Regions from separate parts of the Sphingomonas sorbitolis genome, predicted to be linked through region 2. Evidence: riboswitches for the same ligand, from Rfam matches in the RefSeq annotation. Region 2 holds a riboswitch; each other region holds the start of a gene.

Region 1 (4,080 bases), 220 kb from region 2:
GGCCTGCGCCACGCGGTCGATGCGGACCACATCGCCGCGATCGACAACGTGACACGCAAGCTCATGCAGGACGGCCAGCGGCCGATCGCGGTCGGCTTTTGGTTCGCGATCGGCCATTCGGGGATCGTGCTGATCGCCGCCGTCGCGATCGCGCTCACCGCCAGCGCGCTGTCGCAGTTCGAGGCGTTCAAGCAGGTCGGCGGCGTGGTCGCGACGATGATCTCCGCGCTGTTCCTCTTCACGATCGCCGCGATGAACCTGATCATCCTGCGATCGGTCTGGCGCACCTTCGGCCATGTCCGCGGCGGCGGGACCTATGTCGAGGAGGATCTCGACCTGCTGCTCGGCAACCGCGGGCTGCTTGCGCGGCTGTTCCGGCCAATGTTCCGGCTCGTTACGCGCAGCTGGCACATGGCCCCGCTCGGCTTCCTGTTCGGGCTGGGCTTCGACACCGCCACGGAGGTCGCGATCCTGGGCCTTTCTGCGAGCCAAGCCGCCGACGGTCTCTCGATCGGCATCGTCCTCGTCCTCCCGGTGCTGTTCGCAACCGGCATGGCGCTGGTCGACACCGCGGACGGCGTCGTCATGCTCGGTGCCTATGAATGGGCGTTCGTGAAGCCGATCCGCAAGCTCTACTACAACATCACGATCACGCTGATCTCCGCGATCGTCGCGATAGCGATCGGCGGGATCGAGACGCTCGCGCTGCTTGGCGCAAAGCTCGGCCTGACGGGCGGCATCTGGGATCTGGCAGCCGCACTCGGCGAGAACTTCAACGGCCTGGGCTTCGCGATCATCGGCCTGTTCGTGCTGTGCTGGGTCCTGAGCTTCGCCATCTACCGCTGGAAGCGCTTCGACCAGATCGAGGTCGTGCACGGATAGCTGGCGGCGTGGCGGAAAGTCCTCTAACCCACCCCCGAGGCTCGGTTGCACCGAACCTCATAGATCGCGCCGGTGCCCGAAAGGGCTTGAATGGGAATGCGGTGCGGGAGGAGTCCTCCCAATGCCGCGGCTGTCCCTGCAACTGTAAGCGGTGAGCGAGACGCACACGCCCTTCACGCAAGGGCAGCCACTGGGGAAACCTGGGAAGGCGTACGTCGAGCCTCGACCCGCGAGCCAGGAGACCTGCCAGCGTTATGGTCGCTCTTGCTACGATCCAGGGGATGGTCGCGGCACGGTACTCCGTCTGAGCGACGAACGCGTGCGGCCGAAAGGTCGTGCGTGCGTGTGCTTTAGACGTCGAGGAGAATAGCAATGTCAGACCTGTCGAAGGTCCCCGTCACCATCGTCACCGGCTTCCTGGGCGCCGGCAAGACCACGCTCATCAGCCACCTGATCCGCAACGCCAACGGCCGCCGGCTCGCCGTCGTCGTCAACGAGTTCGGCACTCTGGGGATCGACGGTGACATCCTCAAGGGTTGTGCGATCCCCGATTGCCCGGCCGAAAACGTCGTCGAACTGGCCAATGGCTGCATCTGCTGCACCGTCGCCGACGACTTCATCCCGACCGTCGAGACCCTGCTCGCGCTCGACCCACGGCCCGACCACATCCTGATCGAGACGTCCGGCCTCGCGCTGCCCAAGCCATTGCTGAAGGCGTTCGACTGGCCCGCAATCCGCTCGCGCATCACCGTCGACGGCGTCATCGCGCTCGCCGATGCCGAGGCCGTCGCCGCGGGTCGCTTCGCGCCGGACGTCGCCGCGCTCGACGCCCAGCGCGCCGCCGACCCTAGCGTCGATCACGAAACGCCCCTGTCTGAGGTGTTCGAGGACCAGCTCGCCTGCGCCGATCTCGTGCTCCTGACCAAGGTCGATCTCGCCGGCCCCGAAGGCGTCGCCAAGGCGCGCGCGGTAATCGCCGCAGAGTCCGCACGGCCGCTCCCCGTCATCGACCTTACCGATGGCATCATCGATCCCCGCGTGATCCTCGGCCTCAACGCCGCTGCCGAAGACGACATCGCCAGCCGCCCCTCGCATCACGATGGCGAGGACGATCACGAGCATGACGATTTCGACAGCGTCGTCGTCGAACTGGGCGAGATCGCCGACCCCGCCGACCTGACCGCGAAGATCGAGGCGCTCGCCCGCAGCGCCGACATCCTTCGCGTGAAGGGATACGCAGCCGTCACCGGCAAGCCGATGCGCCTGCTCGTCCAGGCTGTCGGCGCGCGTGTCCGCACGCAATACGATCGCCCGTGGCGCGCAGGCGAACCCCGCCGCACGCAACTCGTGGTCATCGCCGAGCACGACCGCATCGACGAGGCCCGCATCAAGGCCGCGCTGGACGCCTGAGCCGCAATGCACGTCGTCTTCCGCGAGACCCACGGACTGGAGGAAAGCGCGGTCCCGCAGGACCTCGCCCAATCGCCTGCGGACCTCGTCGTCCTGTCCTTCTCCGATGGCGACCTCGGCGCGTTCGCCGCGGGCTGGAGACGTGCGGACGCCGCCGGAAGCCGATTGCCCTCGCTGCGCCTCGCCAACCTGACCGCGCTCCAGCACCCGCTGTCGGTCGATACCTATGTCGAGCAGACATTGGCCGGCGCGAAAGGCATCCTGATCCGGCTGATCGGCGGACGATCCTACTGGAGCTATGGCCTGCAACAGGTCGAAAACCTTTCGCGGGAAAAGGGCATCGCGCTCGCCGTTCTCGCTGCGGACGGCCGCATCGACACACGCCTCGACGCCGCCTCGACGATCCCGCTGTCGACGCTCCGCCGCCTGACCCACCTCTGCGACACCGGCGGTGCGGTTGCGGCGCAAGCAGCGCTGGCCCAGTTCGCGCTGGCCGCCGGCTGCTATGCCGGCCCCGTCACCGGCGTCCGCGCGATCGCCGATGTCGGCGGCTGGCAACCGCACGACGGCGTGACATGCCCGGCCGCGTTCGCCCTGAACGCAACACGCCCCCGCATCCTGATCGTCTTCTACCGCTCCTATTTGACCGCCGCAGACCTCCACCCGATCGAAGCCCTGCACGCTGAACTGACCGCGCGAGGCTTCGACGTCGTCGGCCTCTTCGCGCCGTCCTTGAAAGGCCCAGACGCAGCCGGTTGGCTATCTCGCTGGGTCGCAGCCCTGAAGCCCGCTGCGATCGTCAACGCCACCGCGTTCTCCGCTCGCGGCGCGACCGACACCACACCGCTCGACGGCGCGGACGTTCCCGTCTTCCAGATCGCGCTGGCCACCTCCGACCGCGCAGCCTGGGCCGGCGCCACCCGCGGCCTGTCGCCCGCCGACCTCGCCATGCACGTCGTGCTTCCCGAAGTGGACGGCCGCCTCTTCGCCGGCGTCGCCAGCTTCAAGGAATGCGCGGCGAGGGACGGCGACCTCGAATACACCCGCCGCGAACACCGCGCTGACCCAGCACGCATCACCGCCATCGCCGCGCGGATCGAAGCCTGGACGAACCTCGCCAGCAAACCCGTCGCCGACCACCGCATCGCGATCGTCCTATCGACCTATCCCGGCAAGACGTACCAGATAGCGCACGCCGTCGGCCTCGACGCGCTCGCCTCCACGCAAGCGATCCTCGCCGACCTCACCGAAGCCGGCTACGCGATCACGCCCGACGCAGCCGATCTGGCTACCTCGCGCGTTCACTGGCCGCTCGCCAAGTACCGCAAAGCCCTCACGGATCTCCCCGATGCCCTCCGCAAGGACCTCCGGGAAACTTGGGGCGATCCAACGGAAGATTTCGCTTTCACCGCGATCGACCACGGCGGCGCGCTTGTCGCCCTCCAGCCCGAACGCGGTCGCTCCGAGCAACGCGCCGAGGAGTATCACGACCTCTCGCGCTGCCCCTGCCACGCCTATGTCGCCTTCTACCTGTGGCTCCGCACGCGCGGCACCGATGCGCTGGTCCATGTCGGCGCGCACGGCACACTCGAATGGCTCCCCGGCAAGTCGGTCGCGCTGTCCGACGCCTGCTGGCCCGAAGCGCTCACCGGAGCGATGCCCGTCATCTACCCGTTCATCGTCAACGACCCCGGCGAAGCAGCCCAAGCCAAGCGTCGCATCGGTGCGGTGACACTCGGCCACGTCCCGCCGCCGCTCGAACGAACCCGTACCGGCGCAGGTCTCGGC
Region 2 (4,080 bases):
CGTACGGTACCACGTCCTTCCTTGTTCTCCCGCGAAGGCGGGAGCCCAGACTGGATCCCCGCCTTCGCGGGGAAACAAGCTTTACTTACAGGACGGAGGGTCCCGCAGTCAGGCTGAGCGCTACCGCTTCCGCGACCTTGATCCCGTCGACTGCGGCGGAAAGGATGCCCCCTGCATAGCCGGCGCCTTCGCCTGCCGGAAACAATCCCGCGGTGTTGAGGCTCACGAAATTATCACCGCGCGTAATCCGAACCGGCGACGAGGTCCGCGTCTCCACCCCCGTCAACACCGCATCGGGATGATCATAGCCAGGAATCTCGCGCCCAAACGCCGGCAATGCCTCGCGCAACGCGGTGATCGCGAACTCCGGCAGGCATTCCGACAAATCAGTCATATGCACGCCCGGTTTGTACGACGGGATCACCGAGCCCAGCGCGGTCGACGCACGCCCTGCGAGCAGGTCGCCAATGCGTTGCGCAGGCGCCTTGTAGTTCGAGCCGCCGGCGACATAGGCGCGCGATTCCCAGTGGCGTTGCAGTTCGATCCCCGCCAGCGGGTGGCCGGGATAATCGCGCTCGGGGTCGATGCCGATGACGATCCCCGAGTTCGCGTTGCGTTCGTTGCGCGAATATTGGCTCATGCCATTGGTGGCGACGCGGCCCTCCTCCGAAGTCGCTGCGACGACGGTGCCGCCCGGGCACATGCAGAAGCTATAGACGGTCCGACCGTTCTTGCAATGGTGCGACAGGCTGTACGCCGCCGCCCCGAGATCCGGATGGCCCGCGCAGGGGCCGAAGCGTGCTTCGTCGATCCACGACTGCGGATGCTCGATGCGGACACCGATCGAGAACGGCTTCGCCTCGACGTGGACACCCTTGGCATGCAGCATCTCGAATGTGTCCCGCGCGCTGTGCCCGACCGCGAAGACGACGTGGTTGGCTTCGAGATAGTCGCCGGTGCTCAGGTGGAGCCCGCGGAGCTGGCGCGTGCCGGCGTCCTCGACGATGTCGAGACCGTCGACGCGCGTCGAGAAGCGGTATTCGCCGCCGAGCGCCTCGATCGTCTCGCGCATGCTCTCGACCATAGTGACGAGCCGGAACGTGCCGATGTGCGGGTGCGCTTCGGTTAGGATTTCCGGCGGCGCGCCGGCCTTCACGAACTCGGTCAGGACCTTCCGGCCGAGATGGCGCGGATCCTTGATCTGGCTCCAGAGCTTGCCGTCGGAGAAGGTGCCGGCGCCGCCCTCGCCGAACTGGACGTTGGATTCGGGGTTGAGGACGCTCTTGCGCCATAGGCCCCAGGTATCCTTGGTGCGCTCGCGGACGACTTTCCCCCGGTCGAGGATGATCGGGCGGAACCCCATCTGCGCGAGGATGAGCCCGGCAAACAGGCCGCATGGGCCTGCGCCGACGACCACGGGGCGCGGGCCGGTATAGCTCGGGCCGCCCTTGGTGACGAAGCGATACCCCGTGTCCGGGGTACGCTGGACGTGGCGATCTTTCCGGAAGCGCGTGAGGACGGTGTCCTCGTTCTTCAGCGTGACGTCGACCGAATAGACGAGCTGGATGTCCATCTTGTCGCGCGCATCGTGCGCGCGCCTCGCGATCGTGTAGCGGATCAGGTCGCGCGGGGTTACGCGCAGGCGATCGCGGATCGCGGCGGGGAGCGCTTCGTCGGCATGGTTGAGCGGCAGCTTGAGGTCGGTGATGCGGAGCATGCTCGGTCCTCTAGCGCCGCGCGGCGCGATCCGCCATCGGAAGCAAAAGAGGACATGATCATGCGGACCGACGACGAGCAGAATGCCAAGAGCGCCAAGCGCAAGGAGGTCCACGATAAGATCGTCGCTGGCAAGACGATCGAGAAGGGGCTGATCATCGTCCACACCGGCAAGGGCAAGGGCAAGTCGACCGCCGCGTTCGGCATGGCGGTGCGGATGATCGGGCATGGGCGCAAGGTCGGCGTGGTGCAGTTCGTCAAGGGCGCGATGGCGACCGGCGAGAAGGCGATCTTCGACGCGTTCCCGGACCTGTGCGAATTCAAGCCGATGGGGGAGGGGTTCACCTGGGATACGCAGGATCGTGCGCGCGACATCGCGGTGGCGCGCGAGGCTTGGGACGAGGTCAAGCGGATGATTGCCGATTCATCCTATGCGATGGTGGTCGCGGATGAGCTGAACATCGTGCTGCGGTATGACTATCTGCCGGTCGACGAGGTGCTCGCTGTGTTGGCGGCAAAGCCGGAGATGACGCATGTCGTGGTGACAGGTCGGAATGCGCCGGATGCGTTGATCGAGCTGGCGGATCTGGTGACCGAGATGACGCAGGTAAAGCATCCGTTCCGGTCGGGCGTGAAGGCACAGGCGGGGGTGGAGTTCTGACTTCTTGATCCTCCCCTTGCAGGGGAGGTGGCTGGCGCTTGCCAGACGGAGGGGTATTGCGATCACGACGGCGGGTCACCCCTCCGTCAGCCCAAACGGGCTGCCACCTCCCCTGTCAGGGGAGGATTAGAGGCTGCTTGTCTACGGTCGATCGTACGCGTATCGCTCGGCCTGCGACAGGTTTTCCCGAGGCGGCAACGCTTAGGGAAATGAAAATGGGAACGGGAAACACCCGGCTGCCCCTGCAACTGTACGCGGCGAGCCATCGTGCCTCATGCCATTGGGATACTCCCGAGAAGGCGGCGCGGACGGCGTTGACCCGCGAGCCAGGAGACCTGCCCGTCGCGGTCGTCTTTCGTCCGGCCAGGGTGCGCCGAACGGACGGGTAACACCCCGAGCGACGACATCGCTTCGCGTCGCGCGGAGGCTGGAGGCGTGCGCCTCTCGCCCTTCGTGCAATGCGGGATCGACTGTCCGAAGGGGTTCCTATGCCAAATCTACATAATGCTGCGACCGTTCGGGAACGGACATGCTGAAGCCCGCCGAGGACGGCGTCGCGGTGGTCGCGTGCAACACGTGCCGCCATTCGGCCGATGCGCGCGACGACGAGCAGGGCCAGCGCGGCGGCGCGCGGCTCGTGCAGGCGCTGAAGACGGTGCAGCAGAGCGACCCGGCCTATGCCGACGTCGCGGTGCAGGAGATGCCGTGCCTATTCGCATGCCAGGATTTCTGCACGATCCACCTGCGCGCACCCGCCAAAGTCGGCTATGTGCTCGGCCGGTTCGAACCGACCGAAGACGCCGCGCGCGCGATCCTCGATTACGCGCGGCTCTACGGTGAGAGCGCGTTCGGGCAGGTGCCGTTCAAGCAATGGCCGCAGGGCGTGAAGGGGCATTTCATCACCCGCACGCCGCCCGCCGGCTTCGTCGTCGAATGACCGCGTTCGCGACGCCCGCCGGGTTTCTGGCGGCCTTGCGCGGCTTGCCGCAGGCGGACGCGGCGGCGCGATCCGCGGCGATCGTCCGGCAAGGCGAACTGACCAAGCCGCCGGGCTCGCTGGGGCGGCTGGAGGATATAGCGGTGTTCATGGCCGGCTGGCAGGGCAACCCGATGCCCCGGCTCGATCGTGGCAGCGCGGTCGTATTTGCGGGTAATCACGGGATCGTCGCGCGCGGCGTGAGTGCGTTTTCGGCTTCGGTCACCGCCCAGATGGTGTCCAATTTCGAGCATGGCGGCGCGGCAATCAACGCGCTGTCGCGGGCGGCGGGCCTTGAACTTAAGACCGTGTCGCTCGACCTCGATCGACCGACGGCGGATTTCACGCAAGCGCCTGCGATGTCGGAGGACGAGTGCCTGGCCGCGTTGAACGCGGGCGCGGCGGCGGTAGCGGATGCGCCGGACTTGGTCGTACTCGGCGAGATGGGGATCGGCAACTCGACGACCGCCGCCGCGCTGTGCCTGGCGAGCTTCGGCGGGTCGGCAAGCGACTGGGTCGGGCCGGGCACCGGAGTCGATGGCGAGGGCATCGCGCGGAAGGTCGCGGTCGTCGAGGCTGGGCTCGCGCTGCACCGCGAGGCGCTGACCACACCGTTCGAGATTTTGCGGCGGCTCGGCGGACGCGAGTTGGCGGCGATCGCGGGCGCGGTGGTCGCGGCACGGCAGGCGGGCGTGCCGGTGATGCTCGATGGGTTCATCTGCTGTGC
Region 3 (4,080 bases), on a different contig from region 2:
GGCCGAGTACCGCGCGTGGCAGGCGGAGTTCGAGGATGATCCACCAGCGCGGGTCGCTCGAGAACCACGCGTCGAGCGGCACCCAGACTTTCCCGCAGCCGAGCGACAGGCCGAACAGGAGGATGACAAGGACGCCGAGGGTGATGAGTTTGGGCGTGCGGGTCATCACAGGTCCACCGCAAGCATACCGACGACTGCCGCCACCCCGGCGAAGGCCGGGGCCCAATTGGGGGACGATCGTGACGGCGTGCAGCGCTCCATTATTTCCGCCATTCCAATTGGGACCCGGCCTCCGCCGGGGTGGCTTTGGTATGGGTGTCGCATCACAGCCCGGCCCTGATCGCGGCGAGGCGTTCTAGCGCGGGTGGAATGGTCGGGCCGCCGCAGTTGATCAGGACGCGGGGGAAGACGGCTTGCGGCGTGGTCGGCAACAGGCGGTGACGCAGTGCGGTGCCGCGGCTGGCGCGTTCGGGGGCGATCACGATGGCCGGCGGTTGCGTCACGATCGTCTCCGCGGACAGCGTGCCGGTATGCGTCAGGCCATAGCTCGCGGCGGCGTTGCGGAAGCCGACGCGGGTCATCATCTCGTTCAGCAACGTGCTCCCCCCGGTTGCGAGATCGCCGCTGATATAGAGCAGAGCGCTGGGCGGCATGTCATCCTTGGGCCCATCCTTGCGACTCCAGCGCGCCACCGCGCGATCGATATCGGTGTTGATCCGCGCGCCACCCGCGGGCGCACCGACCGCGTCGGCGATCTGCTTCATCTGTGCCTGGCTCTCCTCGATCGAGTCCGGGATGCCGAGCAGCAATGTCTTCAGCCCGGCCCGCGCGTAGGCCGCCTGGGTCGCCGGCGGCGTATACGTGCTGGCGATGACGAGATCGGGGTGGAGCGCGATCACCTCCTCGGCGGTCCCGGCGATGCCGCGAAACCGGCGCGCGACGGCGAGCGGGATCGAGGTCGCGGACGGGTCCTGCGAATAATGGCTGATCCCGGCGATCCGCGATGCGGGCAGGATCCGGACCAGCACCGAATCCACGCACGGATTGGTCGAGACGATCCCCCCGCCGCCGCCCGCGCCCGGGGATTGCGCGCAGCCCCCGAGCAGGAGCGCGAGGAGGATCGCCCCGCGCCTCACTTCAGCCGCAACCGCACGCCGCCATACGCCGCGCGACCGTAATTGCCGTAGCCCGCGATCGTCTCGTACCGCGAGTCGGTGAGGTTATCGACGCGGCCGTACAGCGCGATCCGGTCGGTAATCGGCATTTCCGCGCGGACACCCGCCAGCGCATAGCCGTCGAGCCGCACGGTGTTGGCGGCGTCGTCGAAGCTGTCGCCGACCATCGTCACGGTGCCGCCGACCGACAGTCCGAACGCGAACCGGTAATCGGCGTCGACGCTCGCGGTCTGCTTGGGACGGCGCGCGAGGTCGTTGCCGAAATCGCTGCCGATCGAGCGGTTCTCGGTGTCGATATAGCTGTAGTTCGCGGTCAGCGTCAGCGCGTCGACCGGGCGCAGCGCCAAGGTGAACTCGACGCCGTCCGCCTCGGCGCGGGCGATATTGTCGTAGACGCCGAACGGGCGGTCGACGCAGATCGAACCGGCGTTCGTCTGCTCCGCCGGGCTGCAATCGCGGAAGTCGATCTGGTTGCGCGTACGGCGGTTGAAATAGGTCACGCCTGCGCGGACCCGGTTGGCGAGGAACGCCTGCTCGACCCCGACGTCGAAGTTGCGCGCGGTCTCCGGATCGAGGCCGCGGTTCCCGTAGTCGGAGAAGAGCTGGTACAACGTCGGCGCCTTGAAGCCTTCGCCATAGCTTGCGCGGATTGTCGTGCCGGTGCGCAATGCCAGCGCGGCGTTCGCGCCGAACGTGGTGTGGCTGCCAAAATCGTCGTGATCGTCGTTGCGGACGCCGCCGGTGATCGTGAGGATGTCGAGCGGCTTGACGATCAGCTGGCCGTAGACGCTGGTTATCCCGGTATCCGCGAAGGTGAAGCCGTCATTGAAACGGCTGTTCTCGCGCTCAACTCCGGCGACCACGCGGACCTGGTCGAGCGGGCGGAAGTCGCCTTGGTATTCGTAGCGTTCGCTGCGGCCGCGACCGATGAAGGTTGGATCGCTGCCGAAGCTCGGGTCGTAATTGTCACGGTTGATGTCGGCGATCGTGAACGCGACGCGGTTGTTAATCCGCCCGTCAGCGAAGTTCGCGTGCAGCCCTGCGTAACCGTATGCCTCGCGCGTCTTCGAATATTCGGGCGTGTCGGCGAGCACGTAATCGGGGGCCGGGAAGCCGTCGATCTCGACGCGGCTGTCGGCGAAATAGCCGCGCAGGTCGAGGCCGATTCTCGGCGCGAACTCGACGCCCACTCGTCCGGTCGCGCCATATTGGCGATAGCCGTCGCGCTCGGTGCCACTGGCGGCGGACGAGATGCCGTCGGTGCGCAGATAGCCGCCGGTCAGCGAGCCCGACACCGGACCGGACTTGCCCGAGACGCCCGCGCTCGCGAACACGCTGTCGGCATAGCCATATTCGGCGTTGGCACGCGCTTGAATGCCTTGTGTCGGCGCAGCGGTAATGATGTTGACGACGCCGCCGATCGCCTGGCTGCCCCATGGCACCGAGTTCGGCCCGCGTAGAACTTCAATCCGCTCGACCGAGCTCGACAGGAGGTTGCCGAAGTTGAAGCCGCCGCCGGTCGACGAGGGATCGTTGACGCGGACGCCGTCGATCACGACGAGCGTCTGGTCCGCCTCGGCGCCGCGGATACGGACGCTGGTCAGCGCGCCGATGGTGCCATTGCGCGTGACGGTGACACCGGGCGTGGTCGCGAGCAGGTCGGACACCACGGTGGTTTGCCGGCGCTCGATCTCGGCGCGGTCGATGACCGTTACTGCCTGGCCGATCTCGCTCAGCGGTTGCGCGGCGCGGGTCGCGGTGACGACGACTTCGGAAGCGTCGGGATCGGGGATGGTCTGGGCAAAAGCAGGCGCTGCGATCGCCGCGGCGCCGAGCAGAAGGAAGAATTTCGTCATGGGTACGTCCTAAGCAGAACCGCCTGCGACCATTCGCGGGGCGGCCAGACGTCTCTCGCTCGAGGAAACCCGGCTGGACCGGAGCACTCGTCCGCGCCGGACACCCGCCCGCGCAGTGGATCGACCGTGAAAGGCAGGTCTCCTGGCTTCCGGGTCATCGCGCCCACCCCGCCTTCCCAGGTCGAAACCCAGTGGCATATTCGGGGTGGCCGCTATCCGGTCACAGTTGCGGGTACAGCGCCGGTCTTGCGGATTCCCGCGCACCGACTTCCCTTTTGATCCCGTCGCCGGGAACCCTTCACGGGAGTGGCATTAGTCGCACGCCAGACACGGGTCAACGCAGCGCCTACTCATGCTCCCCACCCGGGGCGTGGTTCAGTAGACTCATGGTCTATCGCACCACCCCGGCGAAGGCCGGGGCCCAAGTGGGGAACGGCGATAACCGAGCGCAGTGCCCCGTTATTTCCACCTTTCCAATTGGGCCCCGGCCTTCGCCGGGGTGGTGACTAGTACCAAATGGTGACGTTCCCCGAAATTGTTCTCCCGCGAAGGCGGGAGCCCAGACTGGGTCCCCGCCTTCGCGGGGAAACATGCTGTCTTCGTTTCTCTTGGCAAGCGACGGATCGAATATCAGCGCCCCCCGTAGCGCAGCCCCACCCAGATCGTCCGCGGCGTTGCGCGTTCGACGATGTTCGCGCCGCTGATCCCTGCCTCGACGCGCTCGTTGAGGAAATTCTCCGCCCGAAACTCGGCAACCAGCGAGCCCAGGATCGGCAGCGCGGCATACGCATCCAGCGTCGTCGCGGCCCCAAGCACCCGTGTGTTCTGGTCGTCGTCATACTGCCGGCCGACATGACGCACGGTCAGCGACAGCGCCGCCGCATCGTGCCGCCAGTCGACCGTCCCCGACACCTGGTCGCGCGGGGTCTGCGCCGGTCGCAATCCGTCCAGAGCGGCGGTGATCCCCGAACCCTCGACCTTCGAGTTCGTGTGCGACCACGATGCTTGCACGCCCAGCGGACCCGGTCGATACGACGCATCCAGTTCGA

The links. Region 2 has a riboswitch for cobalamin ahead of U1763_RS02015 (DUF1636 domain-containing protein). Riboswitches for the same ligand answer to the same signal wherever they lie in the genome.
Region 1: it holds a riboswitch for cobalamin, as region 2 does, so the genes downstream of both, cobW (cobalamin biosynthesis protein CobW) here and U1763_RS02015 (DUF1636 domain-containing protein) in region 2, are expected to answer to the same signal.
Region 3: it holds a riboswitch for cobalamin, as region 2 does, so the genes downstream of both, U1763_RS08130 (TonB-dependent receptor plug domain-containing protein) here and U1763_RS02015 (DUF1636 domain-containing protein) in region 2, are expected to answer to the same signal.

The regions. Positions count from the first base shown of each region.
Region 1 is NZ_JAXOJS010000001.1:267,244-271,323, reverse strand. It holds gene U1763_RS01115 (HoxN/HupN/NixA family nickel/cobalt transporter) at 1-882, shown strand, start outside; cobalamin riboswitch at 936-1,147, shown strand; gene cobW (cobalamin biosynthesis protein CobW) at 1,255-2,292, shown strand; gene cobN (cobaltochelatase subunit CobN) at 2,299-4,080, shown strand, end outside.
Region 2 is NZ_JAXOJS010000001.1:484,947-489,026, reverse strand. It holds gene U1763_RS02025 (NAD(P)/FAD-dependent oxidoreductase) at 86-1,717, opposite strand; gene cobO (cob(I)yrinic acid a,c-diamide adenosyltransferase) at 1,772-2,377, shown strand; cobalamin riboswitch at 2,539-2,734, shown strand; gene U1763_RS02015 (DUF1636 domain-containing protein) at 2,907-3,314, shown strand; gene cobT (nicotinate-nucleotide--dimethylbenzimidazole phosphoribosyltransferase) at 3,311-4,080, shown strand, end outside.
Region 3 is NZ_JAXOJS010000002.1:608,318-612,397, forward strand. It holds gene U1763_RS08120 (FecCD family ABC transporter permease) at 1-166, opposite strand, end outside; gene U1763_RS08125 (ABC transporter substrate-binding protein) at 324-1,136, opposite strand; gene U1763_RS08130 (TonB-dependent receptor plug domain-containing protein) at 1,133-3,031, opposite strand; cobalamin riboswitch at 3,147-3,345, opposite strand; gene U1763_RS08135 (TonB-dependent receptor) at 3,662-4,080, opposite strand, start outside.